2 regions of the Rhizobium sp. IY2 genome follow, and region 2 is predicted to be linked to the other one. Evidence: predicted binding sites of a transcription regulator. Region 2 holds the regulator's gene; the other holds the start of a gene.
What was found. The regulator HrcA, encoded in region 2, represses chaperone genes, less so after heat shock. The targets are predictions, from matches to a motif close to GTTAGCACTCNCNNNNNGNGAGTGCTAAC.
Positions count from the first base shown of each region.

Region 1: the regulator HrcA is predicted to act here: its motif matches at 12,799-12,827, upstream of ACMUVN_RS32885 (co-chaperone GroES).

Region 1 is NZ_JBLKNU010000024.1:10,800-26,224, forward strand. It holds gene ACMUVN_RS32835 (pyridoxal phosphate-dependent aminotransferase) at 1-1,044, shown strand, start outside; gene ACMUVN_RS32840 (NAD-dependent epimerase/dehydratase family protein) at 1,057-1,869, shown strand; gene ACMUVN_RS32845 (NAD(P)/FAD-dependent oxidoreductase) at 1,879-3,072, shown strand; gene ACMUVN_RS32850 (thiamine pyrophosphate-binding protein) at 3,095-4,780, shown strand; gene ACMUVN_RS32855 (FadR/GntR family transcriptional regulator) at 4,836-5,567, opposite strand; gene ACMUVN_RS32860 (FAD-binding and (Fe-S)-binding domain-containing protein) at 5,613-8,669, opposite strand; gene ACMUVN_RS32865 (SDR family NAD(P)-dependent oxidoreductase) at 8,768-9,517, shown strand; gene ACMUVN_RS32870 (SDR family oxidoreductase) at 9,510-10,259, shown strand; gene ACMUVN_RS32875 (hypothetical protein) at 10,240-10,497, opposite strand; gene groL (chaperonin GroEL) at 10,550-12,178, opposite strand; gene ACMUVN_RS32885 (co-chaperone GroES) at 12,332-12,646, opposite strand; gene ACMUVN_RS32890 (hypothetical protein) at 13,005-13,295, shown strand; gene ACMUVN_RS32895 (hypothetical protein) at 13,403-13,609, shown strand; gene ACMUVN_RS32900 (DUF2934 domain-containing protein) at 13,664-13,987, shown strand; gene ACMUVN_RS32905 (HD domain-containing protein) at 13,993-14,412, shown strand; gene ACMUVN_RS32910 (hypothetical protein) at 14,520-14,789, opposite strand; gene ACMUVN_RS32915 (hypothetical protein) at 14,832-15,095, opposite strand; gene ACMUVN_RS32920 (HIT family protein) at 15,415-15,425, shown strand, end outside.
Region 2 is NZ_JBLKNU010000008.1:298,655-314,079, reverse strand. It holds gene ACMUVN_RS23855 (nucleoside hydrolase) at 1-81, shown strand, start outside; gene grpE (nucleotide exchange factor GrpE) at 120-752, opposite strand; gene hrcA (heat-inducible transcriptional repressor HrcA) at 864-1,952, opposite strand; gene rph (ribonuclease PH) at 2,080-2,799, shown strand; gene ACMUVN_RS23835 (VOC family protein) at 2,796-3,221, shown strand; gene rdgB (RdgB/HAM1 family non-canonical purine NTP pyrophosphatase) at 3,222-3,866, shown strand; gene hemW (radical SAM family heme chaperone HemW) at 3,876-5,078, shown strand; gene ACMUVN_RS23820 (saccharopine dehydrogenase family protein) at 5,146-6,228, opposite strand; gene dnaA (chromosomal replication initiator protein DnaA) at 6,366-7,916, opposite strand; gene rpsT (30S ribosomal protein S20) at 8,775-9,053, opposite strand; gene ACMUVN_RS23805 (enoyl-CoA hydratase) at 9,246-10,019, opposite strand; gene mutM (bifunctional DNA-formamidopyrimidine glycosylase/DNA-(apurinic or apyrimidinic site) lyase) at 10,043-10,948, opposite strand; gene ubiE (bifunctional demethylmenaquinone methyltransferase/2-methoxy-6-polyprenyl-1,4-benzoquinol methylase UbiE) at 11,098-11,874, shown strand; gene ubiB (2-polyprenylphenol 6-hydroxylase) at 11,937-13,511, shown strand; gene ACMUVN_RS23785 (aromatic amino acid lyase) at 13,601-15,187, shown strand; gene ACMUVN_RS23780 (dihydroorotase) at 15,211-15,425, shown strand, end outside.

The DNA of each region.
Region 1 (15,425 bases), on a different contig from region 2:
ATCGAGGCGATGCGCAAGGGGCTTACCCGCTATACCGCGCCGGACGGACTGGTGGAACTGCGCGAAGCGATCGTCGCCAAGTTCAAACGCGAGAACGGCCTCGACTACGCCATGGATGAGATTTCCATCGGCAACGGCGCCAAGCAGATACTCTTCAATGCGTTCCTGGCAACGCTGGAGCCCGGCGACGAGGTGGTCGTGCCGGCGCCTTACTGGGTCTCCTATACCGACATCGTCATCCTGCATGGCGGCATTCCCAAAACCGTGCCCTGCGGTGTCGAGGATGCCTTCAAGATCACAGCCGAGCGGCTGGAAGCAGCCATCACGCCGAAGACGCGGTGGTTCCTGTTCAACTCTCCCTCCAATCCGACAGGGGCGATCTATACGGCGGACGAACTGAAGGCGCTTGGCGCGGTGCTGGCGCGCCACCCCCATGTGGCGATCATGTCGGATGAGATCTACGAGCATATCGTCTGCGGCGAGGTGCCCTTCACGTCCTTCGTCGTCGCTTGCCCGGAGCTGAAGGACCGCACGCTCATCATCAACGGCGTATCCAAGGCCTACGCCATGACGGGATGGCGCCTCGGTTATGCGGCCGGCCCGCGGGAACTGACCAGGGTCCTCAACAAGCTTCAGTCCCAGAGCACGACCTGCCCGTCCTCCATCACCCAGTTTGCCGCCGCCGCCGCGCTCAACGGTCCCCAGGACTTCGTGACGACAGCGGTTGCCGAATACAAGGCGCGCGGCGAACTCGTCGCAAGGGGCTTCAGCGCGATACCGGGTCTTGAGGTGCGGGCACCGGAAGGGGCCTTCTACCTCTTTCCGAAATGCGCCCACTATATCGGCAAGACGGCGCCCGACGGCGCCAGGATTTCCAACGACACCGAATTGGCCTCCTATCTCCTCAGGGAAGGCAAGGTCGCAACCGTTCCGGGTGCCGCTTTCGGTGTCGAACCCTATATTCGCCTTTCCTTCGCGACATCGCGCGACAATCTTGCCATTGCCATCGAGCGCACCGCCGATGCACTGGCTAAACTTCGCTAAAGGGAAAATTCGATGACCGATTATCAGCGCACGCTTCTGACCGGCGCGGCCGGCGCTCTGGGAACCCAGTTGCGCGAATCCGGAACAAGGCTCGGCAAGATCGTCAGGCTGTCCGCACGCAAGCCCTGCGACAACCTCGCGCCGCACGAGGAAGATTTCCCGGCGGACCTTTCCGACTTCGACGCCGTTTCCAAAGCCGTGGAGGGTTGCGACGCCATCATTCATATGGGCGGTCAGGGGCTGGAAGCTCCCTGGAACACCATCCTCAACGCCAACATCGTCGGCAGCTACAACATCTATGAGGCGGCGCGCCAGCATGGCGTCAAGCGCATCGTCTATGCCAGCTCCGTTCACGCCATCGGGTTTTACGAGCGCACCGAGACGATCGACGGCAACGTACCGACCCGCCCCGACAGTCTCTACGGCGTGTCGAAGACCTTCGTCGAAAACCTCGGCCGTTACTATTTCGACAAGTTCGGGATCGAGACCGTGAGCCTGCGCATCGGCTCGTCTTTCCCGGAGCCGACGGACCGGCGCCATCTCATCACCTGGCTTTCCTATCGCGATTGCCGCCAGCTCGTCGAAAAGAGCCTGTCGGCCGAACGCGTCGGCTTCATGGTCGCCTATGGCATGTCCGACAACAGCCAGGCCTTCTGGGACAACCGCACGGCGGCGTCGCTTGGATACAAGCCGGAAGACAGCGCCGACGATTACGCGGACAAGGTCTTTGCGAAGACGAAACAAGGCGATCCCAACGATCCGGCGGTGCGCTTCCAGGGCGGCAGCTTTGCGGCTGCCGGCCATTATGAAGACGAGAAGAAGTGAGACGCACCGATGCAAGCTTCCAAGTCGTCCTATGACGTGGTGATCGTCGGCGGTGCAGTGGTTGGCAGTTCGACGGCATATTTTCTGGCGACCAACCCCGATTTCAACGGATCGGTCCTGGTGATCGAGAAGGACTGGACCTATCAGCGGTCGGCCACCGCGCTCTCTTCCAGCTCCATCCGTCACCAGTTCTCGAATGCGATCAATGTCAAAGTCTCGCAGTTCGGGACGGAGTTCATCCGCAACTTCAAGGAAAACGTCGCCATCGACGACGACACGCCGGAGATCGGTTTTCATGAGGCCGGGTATTTGTTCCTCGCCGAGGACGAACGCGGCGATCAGGTTCTCCGGCGCAATCACGAGACCCAGATCTCCTGCGGGGCTGATGTGACGCTGCTCGATCCTGGCGGCCTCGGCCGGCGGTTTCCCTGGCTGAACCTGGAAGGGCTGACGCTCGGCAGCACCGGCGAACGGGGTGAGGGCTGGTTTGACAGCGTCGGCCTGCTGCAGGGCTTCCGCAAGAAAGCGCGCTCTTTGGGCGTCGAATATATCGAAGACGAAGTCGTTGCCGTCAACAGAGAGGGAGACCGCATGGTTTCCGTGTCGACGAAGAGCGGCCAGACGATCGCTTGCGGCACGATGGTCAACACATCGGGCACCAACGGTAAAAAGGTCGCCCGCATGGCCGGGCTCGACGTTCCCGTCGAGCCACGCCGACGCTCGCTGTTCGTCGTCGATTGCCGCACACCGCTCGAAGGAAAGGTCGGCCTGACGATCGACCCCACCGGCGTTTTCTTCCGGCCCGAGGGCAAATTCTATCTGATGGGTACCTATCCCAAGCACGATCCGGAGGTCGATCCCAACGATTTCGACGTCATGCACGACGAATTCGATGAGGAAATCTGGCCGATCATGGCGAACCGGGTTCCGGCCTTTGAAGCGATCAAGGTCGTCAATTCCTGGGCTGGCCACTACGACTATTGCACCCTCGATCACAATGTCGTCCTCGGACCGCATACTGAGGTCAGCAATTTCCTCTTCGCAAACGGCTTTTCGGGGCACGGTCTCCAGCAATCGCCGGCGATGGGACGGGGTCTCTCGGAACTGATTGCCTATGGCGGCTTCAAGACGCTCGATCTTTCGCCATTCGGCTACGAACGAGTGACGGCAAACCGGCCCTTCCTCGAAGACGCCGTCATTTAACGCACAAGGAGAGGGGCTCCCGATGAGAAATGAGACATTGAAGCGCAGCGGCGGCCAGGTGCTCGTCGATGCCTTGCGCATCCACGGTGTCGAGCGCGTGTTCGGCGTGCCGGGCGAAAGTTATCTTGCCGCCCTCGACGCCTTTCACGACATGGAAGATGCCATTGAATTCATCGTCTGCCGGCAGGAAGGCGGGGCTGCCTATATGGCGGAAGCCTACGGCAAGATGACCGGCAAACCCGGCATCTGCTTCGTGACCCGCGGGCCGGGCGCGACCAACGCTTCCGTCGGTGTGCATACGGCTTTCCAGGATTCGACACCGATGATCCTGTTCATCGGCCAGGTGGCGCGCGACCAGATGGAGCGCGAAGCGTTCCAGGAGATCGATTATCGCCGCATGTTCGGCCAGATGGCGAAGTGGGTCGTCGAGATCGAGGATGCCGCCCGCATTCCCGAACTCATCAGTCAGGCATTCCACAGAGCCGTCAACGGTCGGCCCGGGCCGGTGGTCGTCGCTCTTCCGGAAGACATGCTGACCGATATGGTCGATGTCGCCGACACCCCGACTTACAAGAAGGTCGAGGCCTTTGCCGGCGAACCGCAATTCGAAGAATTGCTCGGCCTTCTCTCCGAGGCGAAGCGCCCGATGGTCGTCGTTGGCGGCGGCGGCTGGACGCAGCAGGCTGTTGTCGACCTGAAGGCGTTCTCGGAAGCCTTCAGCCTGCCGATCGCCGCGTCCTTTCGCTGCCAGGATCTGTTCGACAATAGGCATGAGAATTATGCCGGCGATCTTGGCCTTGCCGCAGGGCCGAAGCTGATCCGCCATGTGAAGGATTGCGACCTGCTGATCTCCATCGGTGCCCGTCTCGGGGAGATGACGACGGGCGCCTACACGCTGATCGACATTCCAGTGCCGAAGCAGTTGCTCGTTCATATCCATCCGGGCGCGGAAGAATTGGGGCGCGTTTATCACGCGCGATTGCCGATCAATGCCAGCGTTGCGGGTTTCCTGTCGCAGGCGGCAAAGTTGAATCCATCATCTGCGCCGGTGTGGAAGGACTGGACCAGAACGGCTCATGCCGACTACCTCGAAAACCTCGCGCATCCCGAGGTGCCGGGTCCCGTGCAGATGGGCGACATCATGGAATGGCTGCGCGGCCATCTCAAGCCCGACGCCATCCTGACCACCGGCGCCGGCAACTATTCCGCCTGGGCGCATCGCTTCTATCAGTACCGCACCTTCCGCACCCAGCTCGGACCGACGAACGGTTCCATGGGCTACGGCGTACCGGCGGCGATCGCCGCCAAGATCACCGATCCCGCGCGCACGGTGGTTGCCTTTGCCGGCGACGGATGTTTCCTGATGAACGGTCAGGAACTTGCAACCGCCATGCAGTATGACGCTCGGGTGATCTTTCTCGTCATCAACAACGGCATGTATGGCACGATCCGCATGCATCAGGAGCGCAGCTATCCCGGCCGTGTCTCCGGCACCGGCCTGACGAACCCGGATTTTGCAGCGCTGGCGCGGTCCTATGGCCTCCACGGCGAGACCGTGGAAAAGACCGAGCACTTCGCCGGCGCCTTCGAACGCTGCGAAGCGTCAGGCAAGCCGGGTCTCATCGAAATCCGGATCGACCCGGAAGCGCTGACGCCGAAAATGACCCTGACGCAAATTCGCGATCAGGCGATCGCCCAGGGAAAGTGATTGCTGGGAAAGTGATCGCAGGAAAACGCACCGCCTGAAAAGCAGGCGGTGCCCATCAATCCTCTGTTTCGCTGCTCGCCGGCTCATTGAGCATCGTGCGGTAGCGATGGAGGCTTTCCTCCAGATGGATGATCAGCGCGGCCTTGGCAGCCTTGGCATCGCCTTGGGTGATCGCGGCCAGAATAGCGGCGTGTTCCTTGTTGATCTTCTTCAGGTAGGTGCTGTAGCCGCGCGCCGATTGGCGATGTTTGAGCACGAGTTCGAAATTGATGCTCTCTATCACCGCTTCCAGAAAACTCGGGAAGTGGGGATTGCGGGTGGCGCGGGCGATCGCAAGATGAAACTCGAAGTCAGCGCGGGCCTCGACCTCGGCATCGTCCGTCACCAGGTTTTCAAGGTTGTCATAGGCGCGGGCAATTTCTGCCAGCGCCTCCGGCGTGCGCCTCGACGCTGCAAGGGCAACGGATTGGATCTCGACGCCGAGTCGCAACTCCAGGATCTGCATCGCCGAGCGAATGTCCTCGATGCGGCTGATCTCGAAATTGAGGGTCTTTGCGTCCTTCTCGCTGACATAGACCCCGGCACCCTGTCGCGCCGTCACCCGTCCGCCCACCTTGAGGGAGGTGAGCGCCTCGCGAATGACGGTTCGGGAAACGCCGAACTCTTCGCACAGCTGCGCACTTGACGGAATTTTCTCGCCGGGGGCATAAAGACCGGAATCGATCCGTTCCATCAGCTTCGCAACGACGATTTCCGCGAGATTGCCTCGTTGCGTGATGATTGACACAGGGTTGCTCCGATTTTCACGATCAGATTTAGCACATATCACATATCATGCCACGTCTGATTGCGGGATGCCGGGGTTTTCAGACATTATCTTATCGATGACCTGAAAGGGGTGCGGGATGCGTTTGTTGTCGATTTCCTTCACCTGGGAGCGGCACGAATATCCGGTGGCCATGAGACTGTCGGTATCGCCTGATGCATCGACCTCCGGCTTCCAGCTCATCGCATAAAGGCGCTCGGAGATCGGCCGGTTGCGGGCCTCGTGGCCAAAGGTGCCGGCCATTCCGCAACACCCCGTTTGTGCCGCCTGAAGGTCGATGCCGAGGCTTGCGAACACTTGTTTCCATTGTGCAACGGAAGAGGGCGCATTGGTGCGTTCGGTGCAATGGGCCATCAGCCGGAAGTTTTTACCCTTGGCGGAGGAGGGTGACGCGGCAAGCCGGTCAAGATTGGTGACCAGCCATTCCTGCGGAAGAAGAATAGCCGCCTTCAGCATGCCCTTGTATTCGCTGCGAAAGGCGAGCGTCATCGACGGATCGAGCCCGACCAGCGCTACACCCGCTTCATCCAGCCGCTGGAGATAGCACGCGGTCCGCTCGGCCGCAGCCTCGAAACGTCCGAGATAGCCATGAACGTGCAGCGCTTTGCCATTAACGTGGGACGCGGCGAGGAAGGGCGAGAGCCCCATTTTCCGCGCAAGCCTGATTGCGGCGAGGGCGACCTCAGGATCGAAATAGGCGGTAAACGCATCGGCGACGAAGATAACGCTCTGCCCCCTCTGGCGCGGCGACAAGGCCTCGATCCGCGACGGGGTCGCAAGCGGTACCCCAAGGCGGGCGGCCTCTTTCGCCAGAGAGATCTGCGGCAGGCGGGGCAGGGACGTCAGTCCGGCGACGCGCATCATCATCCTGCCGGCGCGCGTGCTGACGATAAGGTTATAGGCAGGTCGTATCCGCTGAACCAGGGGCAGGGTGGTCTCGATGGCGGCGACGAGCGGATCCTTCAGCGGACGGAGGTAGCGTCCGTAATAAAGTTCGAGGAATTTGGAGCGGAAGGCCGGGACGCTGACTTTCACCGGACATTGCCCCGCGCAGGCTTTGCACGCCAGACAGGTGTCCATCGCAGCGCGGACCTCATGGGAAAAGTCGTCACGATTTTGGGGGTTCAGCGAGTTGAAGGCGCGCCGCGCCAGGTTCGCCAGCGGACCGCTCCGCCGCAAGCGTTTTGCCTCCTCGCGAGCATCGATGCCCTTCTCGGCAAGCAGCTTCAGCCATTCCCGCATCAAAGCTGCGCGGCCCTTGGGCGAAAAGCGCCGATCGCGTGTCGCCTTGTAGGAGGGGCACATGGGGCTGGTGTCTTCGAAATCGAAACAGGCGCCGTTGCCGTTGCAATAGGCGGCGTTGTCGAAGGCCGAGCGGATCTCGTTGCCGATGACGCGGTCGGTCTCTCCCCGCAGCGGCACGTCGTCGATCTTCAGCAGCGCCTGGCCGGACGGGGCTGCGATCTTGCCTGGGTTGAGGCGGGTTTCCGGATCGAAAGCCCGTTTGATCTCCTGCAGGCTGGGATAGAGATCGCCGAAAAATTCCGGCACATATTCGGAACGCACGCCTTTGCCGTGCTCTCCCCAGAGCACGCCGCCATATTTGCGCGTCAGCGCTACGACGGCGTCGCTGATCTCCCGAACCAGCTTGATATGGTCGTCGCGGGTAAGGTCGAGTGCCGGCCGCACATGCAAGACGCCGGCATCGACATGGCCGAACATGCCGTAGGAAAGGCCCGCGCCATCGAGAAGCGCGCGGAACTCACGGATATAGGGCGCGAGATTCTCCGGCGGTACGGCGGTATCCTCGACGAAGGCGACGGGCCTGACCGGGCCATCGACATTGCCAAGCAGGCCGACCGCCCGTTTGCGCATCGACCAGATCGCCTCGACCTCGGCATGATCCCGCGCGATCGTATAACCCAGGTGACGCGCATTTGGGCCTGTGGCAAGCGCTGCAGTCACCTCGGCGAGTTTGCGTTCGAGTTCGGCTTCATCGTCGGCCAGCACTTCGGCGATATTGATGCCGTTGGTCGCTCCGCCCGCGTCGTCCGGAAAAAAGCGGGCAATGCCGGTCCAGACGATGTCGCCTCTGGCGAGGCCGAGAACCTTTTCGTCTACCGTTTCCACCGAGGCGACGTTCAGCGCCACGAGGCTGCGGGCATCCTCCAAGGCGGTGTTGAAGTCGCCGTAGCGGATGTTGATCAGGGCCGCATGGGCGGGGATCGGCAGAAGGTTGAGTTCGGCTTCGGCGATCATCGCCAGCGTTCCCTCCGAGCCGCAGAGGATGGCATTGAGGTCGAAGCGCCCGTCGCTGCGGAAGATGTGAGCGAGGTCGTAGCCGGTCATGTAGCGGTTGAGTTTCGGAAAGATCTCGGCGATCCGGTCGCGCTTTTCCCGCGCGATCCGCTCGACTGTCCTGTGGATCTCGCCGACACGGTCCTGGCGCGCGACGATCTCCGTGAACGCCTCCGGATCGAGCGGGCGCGACCACCAGTCGGAGCCATCTACAAGCACGATGCGCAATCCCAGTACATGGTTGCTGGTCTTGCCGTAGAGGCATGACCCCTGGCCGCAGGCATCGGTGGAAACCATGCCGCCGATGGTGGCGCGATTGGAGGTGGAGAGTTCAGGCGCAAAAAACAGGCCGTAAGGCTTTAAAGCCTGGTTCAGTTGATCCTTGACCACGCCCGCCTGGACGCGGGCAATTCTCCTGACCGGGTCGATTTCGAGAATGGAATTCATGTGTCGCGAGCAGTCGACGACGATGCCCGATGTGAGAGATTGGCCGTTCGTGCCGGTTCCGCCGCCGCGCGGCGCGACGGTGATCCCGCGAAAAGCCGGCTCCGACAAGACGGCCGCCGTGATCTGCAGGTCTTCGACGCCTCGGGGGAAAAGGATGCCGGTCGGCTCGATCTGATAGATGGAGTTGTCGGTCGAAAAAACAGTCCGGCTCGCCGCGCCGGTTTCGATGTCGCCATCGAACCCCGCCTCGATGAGCCGCTGGAAGAATCCTGCAGGAGGAAGGGGGATTGAACCATGCGGCCGGAGGCGTGGAATCATTGCGAAACCTTCAGAATGCACTTGAGCTTTGTCAAGCTTGGCATATAAGTGATAACATACAATGGCAGCTGCGCAACGCAAAACACTGAGGTGGAACTTTGAAGAACCAGACCGCAATCATCGTCGGCGGCGCTTCCGGACTCGGCTTGACGACGGCCAAGCTGATGATCTCGCATGGGGCGACCAGGATCGGGCTCATCGATCGCAATGAGCAGCTGCTTGCCTCTTCGGCCGAGGCGCTTCGTGCTCTCGGCGCCGAGGTTGCGACGGCCGCTGCCGACATTTCCCGGGCGGAAACGGCTCATCGTGGGTTCAACGAGATCGCCGGCAAGCTCGGCCGGATCCATGTGCTCGTCAACAGCGCCGCCATCTATCCGAGACGTCCTATCCTCGAGATCACCGACGAGGAATGGGACCTCGAAAATGCGATCAACGTGAAGGGTACCTATCATATGATGGTGGCTGCCGTTCTTCATATGCGCCAGCACGTGAACGCGCCCGAGGTTACGGGGCGGATCGTCAATGTGACCTCGGTCGATGCTTTCAAGGCTCATCCCCAGAATGCGCATTATGCCGCAACCAAGGCGGCTGTCGTCAGTCTGACGAAATCCTTTGCCCAGGAATGCGCCAAGGACCAGATCCTTGTCAATTCCGTAGCGCCCGCCGGTTTCGCGACGGATCGCGCCAAGGAGCTCGGATTCCTGCCGGAGCTGGCCAAAGCCAGCGCCCTTGGCCGCGCGGCCGAGCCGGTCGAAATGGCGGAATGGATCGTCATGATGGCATCGAGCCGCAACACCTATGCCACTGGCGAAAACGTCGTCGTCAGCGGAGGCTACATCTATGTCTGAGCCGCTGCCCTATCGGGTCGCCCTGGTCACCGGCGCGACGAGCGGCATCGGTCGCGCCACCGTCGGCAAACTATGCAAGATGGGGCTGACGGTCTATGCCGTCGGCCGAAACGCCGAGGCTCTCGAAGAACTCGCTGGGGAAAGCGGGGCGAAGCCGGTCCGGGCCGATGTGCGCGATACCGCCGAAATCGTCAAGCAGCTTCACGGAACTGAGGTCGATATCCTGATCAACAATGCCGGCATTCTCTCGACGCGGGCGACATTCAGCGAGATCGAACCGTCCGAGATCGATGCCATGATCGACATCAATCTCAAGGCGCCGATGCAGCTGACCCGTGCATTCCTGCCTGCCATGGTTGAGCGAAAGCGCGGCCACCTGATCTATATCGGCTCGAGCGGCGGCCAGGCGCCGTATCCGAATATGGCGGCCTACGGCCCGTCGAAGGCCGGGCTCAGCCTGTTTTGCGACAATTTGCGCTGCGACCTGCTCGGGACCTCCGTTCGGGTGACCGAGGTGGTGCCGGGCCGCGTCCAGACGGAACTTTATCGAACCGCAATGGCGGGCAATCAGGCGCGGACGCTGCTCTATGACGGCTACCGTCCGATCCAGCCTTCACACATCGCCTCGATCATCTCGAACGCCATCGAGCTTCCCGTCTTCGTCGACGTGTCGCGGATCGAAGTCTTCCCGACGGACCAGGCGACCGGCGGCGGCACCATGGTCAAATTTCCCGAGCCGTAGGCGGGCGCTCGCTTGTTTCGAAGAGACCGCGGGCCGCCTCGACCATCGATTGCAGCTGATTGGGGTCGCGTACGCCCTGTCGGTAGATCTCGATGATGATGCTCGCCATTCGTTCGGCTTCATCGCTGTCTCTTGCTATCGTGTAATCGGCGCGGAGCTTGTCGAAGACGTGCTGGCAGGTTTCAAGATCGCGGGAGTCCAGCGGTACCTGCGATCGGTTTTTGATCGTTTGAACCATCTCTAGTCCCTTCGAAAGGCCCGCCAGCGAGGCCGGCGGGCCGGCAGATGTGTTAGAAATCCATGCCGGGGCCGGCGGGCAATGGCGGCGGCGCGTCCTTCTTGGGTTTCTCGGCGATCATGGCTTCCGTCGTGACGAGAAGACCGGCGATGGAGGACGCGTCCTGCAGCGCGGTGCGAACAACCTTTGCCGGATCGATGACGCCCTGCGCATAAAGGTCGCCATATTCGCCGGTCTGAGCGTTCCAGCCGTAGGCGAAGTCACTTTTCTCGCGCAGCTTGCCGACGATGACCGAGCCTTCCGCTCCGGCATTTTCGGCGATCTGCCGCGCCGGCGTCTCGAGCGCGCGGCGAACGATGTCGACACCGACACGCTGGTCGCTATTGGCGGTCTTGAGGTTGTCGAGCGCCTTGACGGAGCGCAGCAGCGCCACACCGCCGCCCGGCAGAATGCCTTCCTCGACCGCCGCCCGGGTTGCATGAAGCGCGTCGTCGACGCGGTCCTTCTTTTCCTTCACTTCGACTTCCGTCGAGCCGCCGACGCGGATGACGGCAACGCCGCCGGCGAGCTTGGCAAGACGCTCCTGCAGCTTCTCGCGGTCGTAATCGGAGGTGGTTTCTTCGATCTGGGCCTTGATCTGGGCAACACGGCCTTCGATGTCGGACTTGGCGCCCGCGCCGTCGACGATCGTGGTGTTCTCCTTTTCGATCGACACCTTCTTGGCACGGCCGAGCATGTCGAGCGTGACGGATTCGAGCTTGATGCCGAGGTCTTCGGAGATGACGGTGCCGGCGGTGAGGATGGCGATGTCTTCGAGCATGGCCTTGCGGCGGTCGCCGAAGCCAGGCGCCTTGACGGCAGCGATCTTCAGGCCGCCACGCAGCTTGTTGACGACGAGGGTTGCAAGAGCTTCGCCTTCGACGTCTTCAGCGATGATGAGGAGCGGCTTGCCGGACTGGACGACGGCTTCGAGAACCGGCAGCATCGACTGCAGGTTCGACAGCTTCTTCTCGTGGATGAGGATATATGGGTCTTCGAACTCGGCCCGCATCTTGTCGGCATTGGTCACGAAGTAGGGGCTGAGGTAGCCGCGGTCGAACTGCATGCCTTCGACGACTTCGAGTTCGGTTTCGGCGGTCTTGGCTTCTTCGACGGTGATGACGCCATCATTGCCGACCTTTTCCATGGCTTCCGCCAAAAAACGGCCGATTTCGGCATCGCCATTGGCGGAGATCGTGCCGACCTGGGCGATTTCGGCATTGTTGGAGATCTTGCGGGCGTTGGCCTTCAGTTCCGCAACGATGGCGCCGACGGCGAGATCGATGCCGCGCTTCAGGTCCATCGGGTTCATGCCTGACGTGACGGCCTTGGCGCCCTCTTTGACGATCGCCTGGGCAAGCACCGTTGCGGTCGTGGTGCCGTCGCCGGCGATGTCGCTGGTCTTCGAGGCGACTTCACGGACCATCTGGGCGCCCATATTCTCGAACTTGTCTTCGAGTTCGACTTCCTTGGCGACGGAGACGCCGTCCTTGGTGATGCGCGGCGCGCCGAAGGACTTGTCGATCACGACGTTGCGGCCCTTCGGGCCGAGCGTCACCTTCACGGCGTTGGCCAGGATGTCGACGCCGCGCAGCATCTTCTCCCGGGCTTCGGTGCTGAATTTGACTTCTTTAGCGGCCATGTCCTCACTCCTTCATAGGCAGCCAGAGCAATTCCGGGAAAGGTGCGAAGCGGTTTTCCGTTCGGAATTGCGTCAGAAATAAAATATTGGAGCTGTTCTGCTTTTCTACGACAAGCTGAAGCGCTCCAGCGTTGACGAATGTTCGCAGGGACCTCAGGCGGCCTGCTGCTGTTCGCCCTGGGTTTCGATGACGCCCATCACGTCGCTTTCCTTCATGATCAGCAGGTCTTCGCCATCGATCTTGATCTCGGTACCGGACCATTTGCCGAACAGGATGCGATCGCCGGGCTTGACGTCGAGCGCCTGGATCTGGCCGGCATCGTTGCGTGCACCAGGGCCGACGGCGATGACCTCACCTTCCTGCGGCTTTTCCTTGGCAGTGTCGGGAATGATGATGCCGCCCTTGGTCTTGTCCTCTGACGTGACCCGGCGGACGAGAATGCGATCATGAAGCGGTCGGAACGACATGTCTTCCTCCATCGACAAACAGTGATGATGTTGCTCCCCCCGGGCCGGACCGGATGACCAATCCGGGGCGGGTGCAAGGTTCCGCACGAGCGCGCCTTGCGCGACTGATCTGGTTCGACGGCACTGCAATTTCAAGAGGGAATGAGAGAAAAATTAGCACTCCCCACCGGCGAGTGCTAACGTATTGCAGGGAACAGAAAATCGGCTCCCGCGTTCGGACTACAAGGTGGATGACACTGTGTCGAATGCGCGTTCAAGCCGCATCGAGGCTTGAATCCGGAATTTGACATTCCCAACTGTCTCATGATCGAGGCTTGACGAGCTCGATCACCGTCCCACGTCTTTTGGAGTGAGTGACATGGAAGAAAAGACCAATATAATCAGAGACCTCAGCATTGAGGAACGTGAGGAAATCTTCGTCGATATCGCTCGCACGCTGGAGGATACGGCGCGTGAGGCTCTTGTCGAAGGCAACATGCAGTTTGCGGCACTGTCCAACAACATGGCTGAAGCGATCCGCGTCAACGCCGACGAACTGGCCCGTGACGATCCCGACAATGCCGAGCTCGTGTTGCTGCAGGCGACGGCGATGATTTCGCAGTTCGAGGCCGTGCACCCCTATCGAATGGTGAGTATGGCCGTTCATTGATTGCCGCCGGCGCGTGCGGCTCGATCGCGCGCTCAAATCAATCGCCACCCACGCGGAACTCTCACTGCTTGCGAAGGTTATTGGATCACAACATCGAAGGGTGATCCATGATGACCGTCAAATCCACCGTGCCGCCCGAGAGCGGGACCGACGACGCGCGTTCCGCCGACACCGAACGGACCGAAGCCGATCGCAAGAGGGCATTGGAAACTGCCCGGGAGGCCGAACGCTTCTGGAAGGAACGGGTGGAGACGCTTTCAAAGGACGAGCACAAACGGGTGGAGGATTTTCTTCCAACCATCAACACGCCGTGAAAGTGGCTGGGCCTGTTCTTCGGACGGCTTATTTAAATGCGCTTGGAGGAGATCATGGCGATAGACAAGCACGAGCAGATACGTCGCCGTGCCTACGAAATCTGGGAGGCCGAAGGCCGCCCGGACGGCGCCGACCAGCGTCACTGGCTGCAAGCCTGTGATGAACTTGCGGGCGAGGATGAGCATGAAACACTGCAGAACCTGCTCGATGAAGACGACAGGGATGATGCAGCACTGCTCCAAGGCGCCGGCGAGAGCGGCGATTTCGATCGGCGACAAACGCCTGTCCAGGCCGCGGCGGTTCCCGTCCCTGACATCGAGATGACGACGGGCGAGAAGCCTTCCCGACAGAAGATCGGGAAGACCGAGGGCCCGTGATCGCCATGCAGCATCTCGACCATGCCATCCAAGTGGCTCTTACAGCCCATGAAGGTCAGGCAGACAAGACCGGCCGGCCGTTCTTCGAACATTGCCAGCGGGTCGCACTTCTCGTTTCCGGCGATGAGCGGCGGACGATCGCCTACCTTCATGACGTGGTCGAGAAAGGAAGCGGCTGGACGCTCGACAGGCTGAGGGAAGATGGCTTTGCGCCAGCGATCATCTCCGCCGTGGACGCTCTGACACGGCGGCCGGACGAGCCGGACGACGACTTCGTCAGACGCGCGGCATCCAACCCGCTGGCCTTGCCGGTCAAGCAGGCCGATCTCGAAGACAATCTCCGGCAGGCCGAACAGACCGGCAAGAACACCGAAAAGTACCAGCGCGGCCTGGATCTCCTGCGCGACATCAAGAGCCGACAATAGGAGCTCGGACAAATTTGCGCAGTTCGCCTGGCCGCCAAGATCGATAATGGGCCGATGGCGACCGTAACCTGACTTCCGCTGGTGCAGCGAAGGTTTTGTGCCTCATTTCATGTTTTGTTGGTAAACCACACTGTCGGGACGCCGAGCACGCCTCCCGTGCGCATCGCCGTCTTCAGTTCGTCCAGCTTGCTGAACGCCTGAGCCGCTTCAAACGTCGCAAACTCATGGGTGACGGTAATATCGTTCGGGTTGTCGATGGCGCGATAGACGGCTTGCGCTGTCACCCCATTGGCCTTCTGAACCTGATGAAACGCATCATATACCTTGCGCCAGGCGGCGTAGTCGGAGACCTCGTGCCTCACGAATAATGTCGTCATATCATCCTCCCCGATTGCATTTCCAAGTCTCGTGGATGGCTATTACGATTGAACCAGGAACATCATGGTCTCGGGCAAGACGCCGTCACTCGCCATCGCATCGGCGGCTGCCTTGGTCTGCATGAAGGCCATCAACTTTTCCATGTCTGCGACGTCCATGACCAAACCGACGCGGTTGGAGTTTTGCGGGTCTGTAAACGTACGAATGTTCGTGACGCCGATGGGTTCCAATACCTGTTTGCGGATGGGTGAAGCGAGCCAGTGTTTCGTGTCCTTGACGTCGTGACAGATCATTATGGTAGGCATTGTGTCCTCCTCTCAAGATCTCGGAAAACTGAAAGCTAAGTATGCTGTTGCGCTTTGCCGGATTTCATTACAGCAATGTTGCGAAGAGTGGGTTTTTCTTATTCATTAGTTGGAGATGTAAATATAACTATTGAGTAATTCGAAAATGTTATGCGACGGCGGCGTCGGGCGCGCATTGGGTTTTTGCAATAGCTTTGGTGACGGTTCCGGAGTCAGCGAGTGTCATTGGCGCTAATGACTTGGTCAATTTGACTTCCCTCCGATTGTCGCATCAATCTGACAATAGGATACGCCGCGTGCGAGATGGCAGAGGTTTGGAATGATCGAACG
Region 2 (15,425 bases):
AAGCGCAATGCCAAGGTCATGCGCCATGTCGATGCGGACGGCTTCTTCGATCTGCTGATCGAACGTTTCGCCCGCATCTGAAGCTTTGGTTTCCCTTCCTGAGCGGAAGGGAAACGTCCTTAAGCGTCCTTCTCGTCGAAGACGGAATTGGTTTCGGCTTCGGCCGGCTTGGGGCCGCCCTTGGCGACGCCGACCATGGCCGGGCGCAGCACGCGTTCGCCGATGGTGAAGCCTGCCTGCACGACCTGGACGACCGTATTGTTCGGCACGTCGGGGTTGGGCACCTCGAACATCGCCTGATGGAAATTCGGATCGAACTTCTGGCCGACCGGCTCCAGCTTGCGAACGCCGTGGCGCTCAAGAGCCGACAGCATGGCGCGCTCGGTCATCTCGACACCTTCGATCAGGGTGCTGAGGCCGGCATCGGCCGCGGCCTTGGTCTCCGGAGAGATGGCATCAAGCGCGCGGCGCAGATTGTCCGAGACGGCGAGCATGTCGCGCGCAAAACCCGCGACGGAATAGGACTTGGCGTCCTTCACTTCGCGCTCGGTGCGCCGGCGCAGATTGTCCATCTCGGCGGCAAGGCGCAGATAGCGGTCGCGCAGCTCACCGTTTTCGGCTTTCAGAAGCTCGAGCGGGTCCGGCTGGGCAGCCTCTTCCTGCGCAATATCGTTCTCGACGTAGGCGGCAGCGTCGGCTGCGGCATCGGCCGCAGTTGCGTCAGGTCCGTTTTTCGTCGTGTCATCGGTCATGACGGTCTCCGGTTGGTGTCTTCAGATGCGCCCGATATCGAGGTTTGACCGAAAAAAATCAAGTCTGCGTGACAAAGAAGCGAAAATTCCGCACGTTCGCCAGTTGCGGCGTCAAAGCTGATTGCGCGAAAGGCGGGAGACGAGCTGGGCGGTGTAATCCACCATCGGCACGATGCGGGAATAATTGAGCCGCGTCGGGCCGATGACGCCGACGGCACCGACGATGCGATCGTCATCGTCACGATAGGGCGCGACGATCAGCGACGAGCCGGACAGCGAGAAGAGCTTGTTTTCCGAACCGATGAAGATGCGCACGCCGGAACCGGTTTCGGCGAGATTGAGAATCTCGATCAGGCTGTCCTTCTTCTCGAGATCGTCGAACAGCAAGCGCAGCCGGTCGAGATCCTCGGCGCCGGCCAGCCCCTCGAGCAAGTTGGCGCGGCCGCGGATGATCAGTTGCGCGGGCTTGCCCTCGTCCGGGCTGCCGGCCCAGACAGCGATGCCGCGCTCGACGAGATCGCGCGACAGGGCATCGAGCTCGTGGCGGACGTCATCCTTCAGCCGGCTCAACTGCTTGCGGAGTTCCGGCAGCGTCTGGCCGGACATATGGGCATTGAGAAAATTCGCCGCCTCGGTCAGTTGCGAGGAGGTGACGCCCGCCGGCAGCTCGATGATGCGGTTTTCCACCTGATCGTGATCGCCGACGAGCACGGCCAGCGCCTTGGTCGGTTCGAGCCGGATGAACTCGACATGTTTCAGCACCGGATCGCTTTTCGAGGTGATGACGAGGCCGGCGCCGCGCGAAATGCCGGACAGCATGCGGCTTGCCTCGTTCATCATCGATTCCACCGGATTGCCGCCGCTTTCGGCCCGCACCTGCCGGTCGATGTTGGCGCGCTCCTCGGCGGAGAGGTCGCCGACCTGCATGAAGGCATCGACGAAGAAACGCAGGCCGATCTGGGTCGGCAGCCGTCCGGCGCTGACATGCGGCGAATAGATCAGGCCGAGCTCTTCGAGATCGCTCATGACGTTGCGCACCGAGGCCGGCGACAGCGACATCGGCAGAAGACGGGACAGGTTGCGCGAACCGAGCGGCTCGCCACTTTCCAGATAGCCTTCGACGATGCGCCGAAAAATTTCCCTGGAGCGCTCGTCCAGTGCGGCAACAGCATCCGAAACCGACGTCGACCTGATGCCCATGAAGCTTAAGAACCCGCGCTGATGATACTTCCCGAAAAGTAAGTCAAACTCGCACCCGTGGCAAAAGGGAATTTGCAAATAGGCGCCGCCAATCGTAGAAGCGGTCAACAAACCCCAGGAGATAAGAATGCGGCCTTCAGGCAGAAAAATCGACCAGATGCGCAAGGTCTCGTTCGAGCGCAATTTTTCCAAGCATGCGGAAGGCTCCTGCCTGGTCAAGTTCGGCGATACGCATGTGCTCTGCACGGCCAGCCTTGAAGAAAAGACGCCGCCCTGGCTGCGCAATACCGGCAAGGGCTGGGTCACCGCCGAATACGGCATGCTGCCGCGGGCAACCGGCGAGCGCATGAAGCGCGAGGCCGCCGCCGGCAAGCAGGGCGGCCGCACCCAGGAAATTCAGCGGCTGATCGGCCGGTCGTTGCGCGCCGTCGTCGACCTGCAGGCGCTCGGCGAACGGCAGATCACGCTCGACTGCGACGTCATCCAGGCCGATGGGGGTACGCGGACCGCCTCGATCACCGGCGGCTGGATCGCGCTTTACGACTGCCTGAAATGGATGGAAAGCCGCAACATGATCAAGGTCGACCGGGTCCTGAAGGATCATGTCGCCGCCATCTCCTGCGGTATCTTCGCCAGCCAGCCGGTGATCGATCTCGATTACCTCGAGGATTCCTCGGCCGAGACCGATGCGAACTTCGTCATGACCGGCACCGGCGGGATCGTCGAGATCCAGGGCACGGCCGAGGGCACGCCGTTCAGCGAGGGCGAATTCACCTCGCTGATGCAGCTTGCCAGAAACGGCATCGGCGAACTGGTGGCGCTGCAGAAGCAAGCCGTCGAAGGATGAACCCCATGCTGGAAGGCATGTTGGAAACGGCGCTCTATGCGCGGGATCTCGATCAGGCCGAGGCGTTTTACGAAGACGTCCTCGGACTGGAGAAGATCGCCCGCGCCGCCAACCGGCATGTCTTCTTCCGCTGCGGGCCCGGCGTTCTGTTGATCTTCAACCCCGAGGAAACGGTGAAGCCGCCGGCGCCTGATGCCCTGCAGGTGCCGCCGCACGGCACGACCGGCCAGGGCCATGCCTGTTTCCGGGTATCCGGCCGCAATATCGACGCCATGGCCGAGAAGCTGACGGCGGCGGGCGTGGCGATCGAATCCGAGGTGCGCTGGCCGAACGGCGGCCGCTCGATCTATTTCCGCGATCCGGCCGGCAACAGCCTGGAATGCGCAGAGGCTAAAATCTGGGGCATCGAACAGGATATCTGAATGCGCAAGCTTGAAACGAAGACCATCGTCGTCGCCAGCCACAATGCCGGCAAGATCCGCGAGATCCAGGAATTGATCGGGCCGCTCGGCTTCACCGCCAAATCGGCGGCGGAGCTGAATTTCGTCGAGCCTGACGAGACCGGCACGAGTTTCGAGGAGAATGCGACGATCAAGGCGGTCGCCTCGGCCAATGCCGCCGGCATGCCGGCGCTTTCGGACGATTCCGGACTGGTGGTCGACGCGCTCGGCGGCGATCCCGGCGTCTACACCGCCAACTGGGCGGAGAGGGCCGACGGCACGCGCGATTTCGACATGGCGATGGCCAAGGTGGAAAAGGCGCTGCAGGATGCCGGCGCGACGAAGCCGGAACAGCGCACCGCACGTTTCATCAGCGTGCTCTGCCTCGCCTGGCCGGACGGGCACACGGAGCTGTTCCGTGGCGAGGTGGAAGGCAGCGTCGTCTGGCCGCCGCGCGGCACCCAGGGCTTCGGCTACGATCCGGTCTTCCAGCCTAAGGGTTACGACATCACCTTCGGCGAAATGAGCGGCGAGGAAAAACACGGCTGGAACGTCGGCAAGCCGCAAGCGCTGTCGCACCGGGCCCGCGCCTTCAAACTCTTCGTCGAAACCTGCCTGGAGGCATAAGGTCGGTACGTGGGCACATCAGACACGCCAAGCAGCTCGCGCGATGCAGCACTTTTGCCCGATACCGGTGAGCCCGGCTTCGGCGTCTACGTGCATTGGCCCTTCTGTGCGGCGAAGTGTCCCTATTGCGATTTCAACAGCCATGTGCGCCACCAGCCGGTGGATCAGGAGCGCTTCACCGCTGCCTTCTTGAAGGAGATGGCAACGGTGCGGGCGATGAGCGGGCCGAAGACGGTCACCAGCATCTTCCTCGGCGGCGGCACGCCCTCGCTGATGAAGCCGGAAACGGTCTCGGCCATTCTCGACGGCATTGCCCGGCACTGGCACGTGCCTGCCGGCATCGAAATCACCATGGAGGCCAACCCTTCGAGCGTCGAGGCCGACCGCTTCCGCGGCTATCGGGCCGCCGGCGTCAATCGTGTCTCGCTCGGCGTGCAAGCGCTGAATGATCGGGACCTGAAATTCCTCGGCCGTCTGCATGATGTCGCCGACGCGCTGAAAGCAATCCGGCTGGCGCGCGACATTTTTCCCCGCATGTCCTTCGATCTGATCTATGCCCGGCCGCAGCAGACGGTCGAGGAATGGGAGAAAGAGCTGAAGGAGGCTATCTCCTATGCGGTCGACCATCTCTCCCTCTATCAGCTGACCATCGAGGAAGGCACGCCCTTCTACGGCCTGCACAAGGCGGGCAAGCTGGTCGTGCCGGACGGCGAGCAATCGGCATTGCTCTACGAGGCGACGCAGGAGATCACCGCGCGCGAGGGCATGCCGGCCTATGAGGTTTCCAATCACGCCCGGCCGGGTGCCGAAAGCCGGCATAACCTGACCTACTGGCGTTACGGCGATTATGCCGGCATCGGCCCCGGCGCCCATGGCCGGCTGACACGCGGCCCGGAGAAGATCGCCACGGCGACCGAGCGCAAGCCGGAAGCCTGGCTCGACATGGTCGAGCGCGACGGCCACGGCATTCTCGACGAGGAGCGGCTCGGCTTCGAGGAACAGTCCGACGAGCTCTTGCTGATGGGGCTGCGGCTCCGGGAAGGTGTCGATCTTGCCCGCTGGCAGCAGCTTTCGGGCCGCGACCTCGACCCGAAACGCGAGGAATTCCTGCTGGAACACAAATTCATCGAGCGGATCGGCAATTCGCGCCTGCGCTGCACGCCGTCGGGCATGCTGATCCTCGATTCCGTCGTCGCCGATCTCGCCTGCTGACCTCAATACGACGAGCGAATTTACAACGCGGCGGCATCGATATCGCCGCCGCGCTGGAGCGCATTTATCAGCCGTGGCTGGTCGCGCCTGATTTGAACAGGCTGCCGGTCGGCGTCTTCAAGAACATCTCCAGCGGAATATGCTCCTGGTGCAGGAAGCCGGTCGCCGGCAGCAGGCCGTCGCGGACCATTTCGATGACGGCCACGACCGAGGCCGAGGTCGTCCAGGCAATTGCGGTGCGGCGGGCGCCGGCAATCTCGATCGGGTAATAGGCGCGCACGAATTCCTTGCGGCGCAGGCTGCCATTCTCCGTCCCCTCGGCGGCGACATGGACATAGACGACATCGTCTTCAACCGGCGGCTTGGCGTTGGTCAGGATCTCGCCGGCGAGCTTGCGCTTGTCGCGCATCAGCAGTTCGTGGAAGAAGAAGTTCATCAGCTCCATATGGCCGGGATAACGCATCGTCTTGTAATCGAGATTGTCGATCTTGCCGAGCATGGTGTCGCACATGGTGCCAAGACCGCCCGAGGTGGTGAAGGCTTCGAGCTTGACGCCGCCGACATAGACGGTCTCGTGCCATTCCATCGGCGAGACCAGCTTGCGGACACCGCCCTCGATCACCTCGCAGTCGTTCAGATATTCGTTGACGACGCCCTCGGGCGACCAGTTGAAGGCGTAGCCGAGCAGCCCGGTCGGGTGCTGCGGCAGGGCGCCGACGCGCATGCGGATCGAACGGCAGCGATCGAAGCCGTCGGCCAGGCTCGCGCCGACGATACCGACGAAACCCGGCGCCAGGCCGCATTGCGGCGCCATCAGGCCGCGGGCGGTCTTCGACAGTTCGATGATGAAATTGGTTGTGGGAACATCTTCGGTCAGATCGAAATAATGAATGCCGGCAAGATGGGCGGCGCGCGCCAACTCGATGTTCAAATGATAAGGCAGGCAAGACAGCACCGCCTCGACACTGGAGAGCAGTTCGCCGATCACCGCGGGATCTGAAATATCGCCGGTGCGGCACTTGAAGGGGACGTCGCTCAGCGGCAGCTGCGCATCGACGCCGATCACCTCGAAGCCGCCTTCATGCAACAGCGTCGCCGCCAGCCGTCCGACCTTGCCCAGGCCGAGAACGGCGATCTTTTCGAAACTCATTCATTCCTCCCACGCGCTCATTTCAGCGCTTCAGTCTTTGACATGCACTGGATGCGCCGGAGGTATAGAATAAAAAACTTATAAAGGAAAACGGCCGGAATCGCTTCCGGCCGTCGAATTCAGAAGAGAATCGTCGATTATTCGTTGATCAACCGCTTCAGAAGCTCGACTTCGTGCGAAAGCTTGGTGTCTCCCGAAATCAGTTCCTCGATCTTGCGTACGGCATGCAGCACGGTCGTGTGATCACGACCGCCGAAACGGCGGCCGATCTCCGGGAAGGAGCGCGGCGTCAGCGTCTTCGACAGATACATGGCGATCTGGCGCGGCTTGACGATGACGCGGGTGCGGCGGTTCGAGACCAGTTCCTGGCGCGAGACGTTGTAGTGCCTGGCGACGATGCGCTGGATATCCTCGATGCGCACCCGGCGGGGCTCGCCGGAGCCGACCAGATGGGCGAGCAGTTCGTCCACGCGCTCGATCGACAGGTTCGGCTCGAAGGAGCGGCGGAAGACCAGCTGGTTGAAGGCGCCTTCGAGTTCGCGGCCGCTGGCCGTGACGTTGCGGGCGACATGCTGGAGCAGTTCTGCCGGAATTTCGAGTGATGGATCTTCGAGCCGGGCTGCAGCAAGGCGACGCCTGAGGATTTCGAGACGCATCTCGTAATCCGGCGCGTCGAATTCGATCGCGACACCGCCTTGCAGGCGCGAACGGACGCGGGGATCGAGCGACTCCAACTCCCAGGGCGCACGATCGGCAGCAACGACGACCTGCTTGGCGCTGTCGAGCAGCATGTTGAGGAGATGACAGAATTCATGCTGGATCATCTTGCCCTGCAGGAACTGCATGTCGTCGATGATCAGGAGATCGATGTTGCGCAGCGAATCCTTCAGCGTCAGCGCATCATTGTCGCGGATTGCGGTGGCGAAGCGCCACATGAAATATTCGGCCGTCAGATAGACGACGCGCAGCGCCCTCGGGTTCTGAACCGCCGCATTGGCGACCGCCTGCAGCAGATGGGTCTTGCCGAGGCCGACCGTCGAATGGATGAAGAGCGGATTGAAGCGCACGGCGCCGGAACCGGCTTCCGCGATCGTCTTGGCAGCCGCAAGCGCGACCCGGTTCGAGCTGCCTTCCACGAAGGTATCGAAGGTGAAGCGGCTATCGAGCGGCGAGCCAAAGAGCGGCGAACCGAAGCTTGCGGGCCTTGCCGCAGCAACAGCCGACACCGCCTGCTGGACGGCCTGACCGGCCGGCTGGGCGCTCGTCGGGCGGCGCATCTGGGGGGCAACGACCGGCTCGGGCTGAACCGCCTCGTCGAGCGCCTTGGTGCCGCTGCGCGTTGCCGTGCGCACCAGGACTTCGATCTTGAGAATTTCCGGGTCCTCGGCCTGGAACAGACCGGTGATGAGATCGAGATAACGATTGTTGATCCACGACTTCAGGAAGGTCGTGGGAACCGAGAGACGAACGACGCTCTTCGATACCGAATGCAGCTTCAGCCTGGCGAACCAGCTGGCATAGACGTCAGGACCGACCTGGGCCTTCAAGCGCGCGCTGACGCGCTCAAACAAGATGCTGTGCTTCATGTCCGCCTTTGCTTCCCCCACTTCCAGGCGAATGGTGCCGAACGTCTGCGGTGCCGCATCCCCATTGTCGAGCCCGCCCGTCGTCATCGTATTCATGTGCATAATGCCGCCTTTCAATTCCACCGGGCGGCTTCCGCTAAAATAGCCGCCCGATCATTCCCCGCTTTGGCGGGCTGACGGCATCCTCATGAAGCCGCTCACCTGCCGGTTCACTCAAACACTGCCCCCGAAGGGACCGGCAACAGAATTCCGTTGCAGGGACCGCATTCATGCGGAACCTTCAGCGGCTTTCCGTGCCAGGCTGGCGGTCGATCCTCGTTTTCGGCCGACCAGCCCGAACGCAATATCACTTTAACCCTCTCCTGCGGTCTCGCCTTAAACGTGTGGCCGCTGAAGGCACAAAACATCCCCGCTCCGTAACAGCCACGTTACGGCCCAAATCCGTCAAGTGCTTGAAAAAACGGAAACGCAATGCTCCGTAACAAAGGGCACAAACTTATCGCCCTGCCGACGTGGCAGTTAAGACCGAGCCTCTGCAGGTGATGTCCGCGCCCTTTGTTGAAAGCCATTTAGGCAGGATCAAAAGGCAATATCAACGATGAATTTTACGCAAAATTAAGAAGCGGCCATTGACTCCGCCTGCCCTTTTCGGGCGTCACACCAGCGTCAAAAAAGAATCGCTTTTGAATCAAGGAGATTCCCCGTTCGGGCTATTTTGACACGCATGGAAAGAAAAAAAATAAAAATCTTCTTGACTCACCCCTGACCCCGAAAGCGTGGGGTAGAGTCGCGCGGCGTGAAAGCATCCTAGCGCAAGCCATTGTTTTTAAACAATTTTTCCTGTCATGGCACTGACACGAAACAGTCGTGAGATTAACCATGCAGGGGCTGATTGGCGGAATCGAAAAAGCCCGGTAAAATTACCGGGCTAATCATAAAGAGGAAGTCGTTAAAGGAAGATTATGCGGTCGTGGTGACCGAAAGAGCCTTCACACGAGCAGCCAGGCGCGAAACCTTGCGCGATGCCGTATTGGAGTGCAGCACACCCTTGCTGGCGGCGCGGGCAAGCTCGGGCTGAGCCGCCAGGAAAGCTTCCTTCGCCTTGGCGGCGTCACCGGATGCGATGGCCTCTTCGACCTGGCGAACGAAAGTACGAACGCGCGAGCGACGAGCCTTATTGACGTCGGTACGGCGGGCGATCTTGCGGGTCGCTTTTTTCGCCGAAGTTGTATTGGCCATGGATGCCTCTCTCAAGAATTCGAACAAACTCCGCCATTACCGCGGGCCCTGCGGCCACAAAATCCAGCAATGCGGGAGCAATCGCGGAAAACCAAACCGGCTTTCCGAACCGTGGGCGGGCATATAACTCTAAAGCCGGCCCACGTCAACGCGGATTTTCAAGCTTTACCACCGGCAAGCGCCGAAAAACATTCAACGGTGCGTAAAAGCCGGTTTGCGCTTCTCGACGAAGGCCGCCATGCCTTCTTTCTGGTCGTCGGTGGCAAAGAGACTGTGAAACAGCCGGCGCTCGAAACGCAAGCCCTCCTCCAGCGTCGTCTCGAATGCGCGGTTGACTGCCTCCTTGGCCATCAGGACCGAGGGACGCGACAGCGAGGCGATCTTTTCGGCCGCGGCAAAAGCCTCGTCGAGCAGACGCTCGGGCGCCACCACACGCGAAACGAGTCCCGATCGTTCGGCTTCCGCCGCATCCATCATCCGGCCGGTCAGGATGAGGTCCATCGCCTTCGCCTTGCCGACGGCGCGGGTCAGCCGCTGCGAGCCGCCCATGCCGGGAATGACGCCGAGGGTGATTTCCGGCTGGCCGAACTTCGCCGTCTCCGAGGCGATGATGAAATCGCACATCATGGCGAGTTCGCAGCCGCCGCCGAGCGCAAAACCGCTGACGGCAGCGATGACAGGCTTGCGCGCCTTGGCGACATCATCCCAGCCGCTGATGAAATCACTCTTATAGATGTCGGCAAACTGAAGCGCCTGCATTTCCTTGATATCGGCGCCGGCGGCAAAGGCGCGCTCGGAACCGGTGAGCACGATCGCGCCGACCGTCTCATCGGCGTGGAAGCCGGCATAGGCCACCTTCAGCTCCTTCAGCACGGTGGAGTTCAGGGCATTCAGCGCCTGCGGACGGTTCAGCGTGACGAGGCCGACATTGCCTCGGGTTTCGACGATCAGGGTCTCGTAGGTCATGCTGTTCTCCCGGTTTCTCACTCTTACTTCTGGCAGGCGGCGCAATAGAAGGTGGAGCGACCCGCCTGGACGATGCGGGCGACCGTACCGCCGCAGCCGGGCATGCGGCAAGCCTGACCTTCGCGATCGTAGACGGAGAAGGAATGCTGGAAATAGCCGAGCGATCCGTCGGTCTGGATATGGTCACGCAGCGACGATCCGCCGGCCGCGATCGCATCGGCGATGACGTCGCGGATCGAGGCGACGAGCAGGTCGAGCTGCGCCTTCGGCCGGCCGGCCGCCGTCACCAGCGAGCCGGCGGCGCGGACCGGCGAAAGATGCGAGCGCCACAGCGCCTCGCAGACATATATATTGCCGAGACCGGCAATGTTCTTCTGGTCGAGCAGCGCGCTCTTCAGCGGCTGCGCCTTGTCGCGGAAGCGGTCGGCGAGATAGGCGGCGCCGAGTTCGTTTCCCGTCGGCTCCGGGCCGAGATCGCGGAAGAAGGGGTGGGCGGCAAGATCGGCCCGCCCCACCATATCCATGAAGCCGAAACGGCGCGGATCGTTATAGACGACGCGGCGTGGGCCGCTTGCACCCTGCAAATGGAAGACGACGTGATCGTGCTTCTCGTCCTTCGAGCGGGCATGATGGAATTCGCCTGGCGCAGCGGAGGCAACCCCCTCCTCGATGCGGCCCTCCTCGATGCGAAAGGAACCGGACATGCCGAGGTGGGAAATCAGCGTGTTGCCGTCGTCGAGGTCGACCAGCAGATATTTGGCGCGGCGGCCAAGACCGACAATAGTGCGGCCGGAAACCCTGTCGGCGAAAGCGTCGGGAAAGGGGAAGCGCAGATCGCCGCGCCGCAGTTCCAGCCTGGTGATGCGCGTGCCTTCCATCGCCGGCGTCAGGCCGCGTTTCACCGTTTCGACTTCTGGCAATTCCGGCATCTTAACCCATCTATATCTAACGTGTTTCAACCGACGACGATGTGCGCTATAGCGCCAGTGTGCCGCGGAGAACGCGGTCCATAGATAACGTCGCGCACGGTCTTTCGCTATGGCCGCCGCGCCCGAATCTTCAGGGATGGAGCAGTCTGATGTCAGAAAGCCGCACTTCCGCCGATGGCGGCATGGAGACCTCCTACGGCTTCCGCGAGGTGCCTGACGGCGAGAAGCAGGGCCTGGTCAACCAGGTGTTCCACAAGGTCGCCAAGCGCTACGACATCATGAACGACGTCATGTCGATGGGCATGCACCGCGCCTGGAAGGATGCGATGATTTCGGCGCTGAACCCACGCAAGGAGCCGGGTTACAAGGTGCTCGACGTCGCCGGCGGCACGGGTGATATCGCCTTCCGCATCGTCGAGGCTTCGGGCCGGCAGGCGCATGCTACCGTGCTCGACATCAACGGTTCGATGCTCGGCGTCGGTGCCGAGCGGGCGGAAAAGAAGAAGCTTTCCGGCAATCTCACCTTCGTCGAGGCGAATGCCGAGGAACTGCCTTTCGAGGCCGGCAGCTTCGATGCCTATACGATCGCCTTCGGCATCCGCAACGTGCCGCGGATCGACGTCGCGCTGTCGGAAGCCTATCGCGTCTTGAAACGCGGCGGACGGCTGCTGGTGCTGGAATTTTCCGAAGTCGATATGCCGCTTCTCGACAAGATCTACGACGCCTGGTCGTTCAATGCCATTCCGCAATTCGGCAAGGCGATTACCGGCGATGCCGAACCCTACCAATATCTGGTGGAATCGATCCGCAAGTTCCCGAACCAGGAGAATTTTGCGGCCATGATCCGCCAGGCCGGCTTTTCGCGCGTCACCTACACCAATTTTACCGGCGGCATCGCCGCTCTCCATTCCGGCTGGAAGCTCTGACGCATGACGTCGAAAAATGTAGAGCGGTTTTCGGATAGCGTCGCGAGAGAATCACACAGGACATGAGCACTTTCGGGGCATATTTCAGGCTCGTTCGGGTCGGCTGGATTCTTGTGCGCGAAGGCGTGATCTCGGCGCTGCCGTCGGAGGGCCTGCCGCCCCCGATCAGCCTTGCCAAATCCTTCGTCGGCGTGTTTGCGCGCAACCGCGCCAAGGCGATTGCGCGCAGCGACCGGCTGGCGCAGGCCGTCGAACGGCTCGGCCCCTCCTATGTGAAGATCGGGCAGTTCCTGGCGACGCGGCCGGATGTCGTCGGCGTCGAATTTGCCAACGACCTGTCGCAGCTTCAGGACCGGATGGCCTTCTTTCCCTCGGCCGCCGCCAAGGCCAATATCGAAGGCTCGCTTGGACGGCCGATCGGCGAGCTCTATGCGAGCTTCGGCGAGCCGATCGCCGCCGCCTCGATCGCCCAGGTGCATCCGGCCGAGGTCGAGACATCGGCGGGCCGCAAGAAGGTCGCCGTCAAGATCGTGCGGCCGGGCGTGCGCCAGCGCTTCGCCCATGACATCGAGGCGATGTATCTCGTTGCCCATATGCAGGAGCGTTTCCTGCCTTTCAGCCGGCGGCTGCGGCCGGTCGAGGTGACGAAGACGCTAGAGCAGACGACCAAGGTGGAGATGGATCTTCGCCTGGAGGCGGCCGCCCTTTCCGAGATCGCCGAGAATACCGAAAAAGACCCGGGCTTCCGGGTGCCGAAGGTCGACTGGGAGCGCACCGGGCGCGACGTCATCACCATGGAGTGGATCGACGGCACGAGAATGTCCGACGTCGAGGGCCTGCGGGCGGCCGGCCACGATCTCAACCTGCTTGCCGATACGCTGATCCAGTCGTTCCTGCGCCACACGCTGCGCGACGGCTTCTTCCATGCCGACATGCATCCGGGCAATCTCTTCGTCGATGCCGACGGCATGATCGTCGCCGTCGACATGGGCATCGTCGGGCGGCTGGGCAAGAAGGAGCGGCGGTTCCTCGCCGAAATCCTCTACGGCTTCATCACCCGCGACTATATCCGCGTCGCCGAGGTGCATTTCGAGGCCGGCTATGTGCCCGGCCATCACAATGTCGAGAGCTTCGCCCAGGCGATCCGGGCGATCGGCGAGCCGATCCACGGGCAGCCGGCCGAGACGATCTCGATGGGCAAGCTGCTGACGCTGCTGTTCGAAGTGACCGAACTGTTCGACATGGCGACGCGGCCGGAACTGGTGATGCTGCAAAAGACCATGGTCGTGGTCGAAGGCGTGTCGCGCATGCTCAATCCGCGCTTCAACATGTGGAAGGCCTCCGAGCCCGTCGTCGGCGACTGGATCCGCACCAATCTCGGGCCGAAGCGGATCGCCACCGATATCAAGGACGGGCTGAAGGCAGCGGTCAAGCTCGCCGAAGCCGTGCCGGAAATTGCGGCGAAGACCGAAAAATTCCACCACCAGCTTCTGCATATGAGCGAGCACGGGCTGCGCTTCGATGCGCAGACGGCGGATGCGATCGGCAAGGCCGAGGCGCGCCACAATCGCTCGGCCAGGATCGCGCTGTGGATCATCGCATTGACGCTTCTCTATATTGCCTGGATGCTGAGCTGACCGTCTGCCAAAAACATGCTGTGTTCGGCATTTGGGATATCCCATGTGACGGAGGGCTCGCTTAGTCTCATTTTCAAGGAGATAGGCACATGAAGCACGAACGCCTTGGCATCGAACTTTCCGGACGACCGCTCGGTTTTGCCGAGATGGTGACGATTGGTGCGGGCAAGGCTGCGATTTCGGCTTCGGCGACAGGCATGGCCCGCATCGCGATCGCCCGCGAGATCGTCGAGGATGCGATTGCCTCCGGCATGCCCGTCTACGGCTCGACGACAGGCGTCGGCGCCATGAAGGATGTGGAGTGGTCGGCCGACGAACTCGACACTTTCAATCTCGGCCTGGTGCGCGCCCATCATTTCGGCACCGGCACACCCTTTTCCTGCAACATCGTGCGCAATGCCATGGCGATCCGCATCAATACGGCGCTGACCGGCCAGGTCGGCTGCACGCCGGAGCTGATCGAGGCCTATATCCGGATGCTCGAGGCCGATCTCATCCCGGTCGTGCGCCGCACCGGCTCCATCGGCTGTGCGGATATCGGGCTGATGGGACAGATCGGCGCGGTGCTGACCGGCGTCGGCGAAGCGATCTACCGCGGCAACCGGATGCAGGCGGCCGAGGCCTTCCGGGCGGCCGGGCTGGAACCGATGCGGATGGCGCCGCGCGACAGCCTCGCCTCGCTCAGCATCAATGCAGTGAGCTTTGCCTCGGCGGCGGAAACAACGCGCAATGCCGCGGCCTCGATCCGCATCCTGCTGGCGACGGCGATGATGGCGGCCGGCGCGCTCGGCGCTTCCCGCGATCCCTGGAAGGCGGTCCGCCATGTCGGCACGGCGCGCGAAGCGCTGATCGGCGCCTGGCTCTGCAATGCCTCCGAGGAATGGAACTGGCCGGTCGCAACCCATGTGCAGGATCCGCTCAGCCTGCGCATGATCGCCCAGGTGTTCGGCGCGGTGATCGAAAACCTTTTGTCGACCGGCCACAAGATCCTTGCCGCCACCGGCCGCTCGGACGACAATCCCGTCGTCGTCGAGGGCCGGGTGATGACGTCGGGCGGTTCGCTGCCGCTCGATGTAACGATCCTGCTCGAATCGGCCGCGCTCTGCATGGCGCATGCGGCGCGCAACGCCTTCAATCGCTGCGTCATTCTCGGCAACGGCCAGCGGCGCGACCTGCCGGTCAATCTCGTGCCGCCGGGGCGGATCGCCACAGGATTCGGGCCGATCATCAAGCTTGCCGGCGAGATCTTCTCGCGCGTGCTGTCGATGTCCAATCCTGTTTCGGCCCAGTCGCTGGTCGTCGCAGCCGGGTTGGAGGACGAGGCGGCCTTCCTGCCGCTCGTCATCGAGCGCTTCGACCGGCAGATGCGGGCGCTGAAACGCCTCGCAGCCCTCGAGGCGCTGCTGTCGGCTCAGGCGATCGACATACTCGGCGATGAACCGAAGGGTGTTGCCGCCATGCTCTACGAGGTCGTGCGCAAACATGCGGATTTCTATATTGTCGACCGGCCGCTTTCGGCGGAAGTGGAGGCGATCGAGGAGGAGCTCGGTTCGGACGACTTCGTCTCGAAGCTGACCGAGCAGGTTCCGATCGCCTCCTTCGACGACTTCTTCGCCCTCGGCTCGCTGGAGCGTGTCGAAGAGCGGCTGACCCATCACGAGCCGGCAGCACTCTGATTTCAGTTTAGGGAGGAAGCGGCATGGACTTCGATCTCGTTCTGCAGGGCACGGTGGTGCTGCCGGACCGCATTCTTGAACAGGGCCATGTCGCCGTGCGCGACGGCAAGATCGCCGAGGTCGGCCTCGGCGTGCCGCCGGCGGGCCGCGAACGGCATCTGCTCGGAAAAGCGCTGATCCTGCCCGGCGCGATCGACGCGCAGGTGCATTCACTCTCGCAGAAGGACCAGGAGGATTT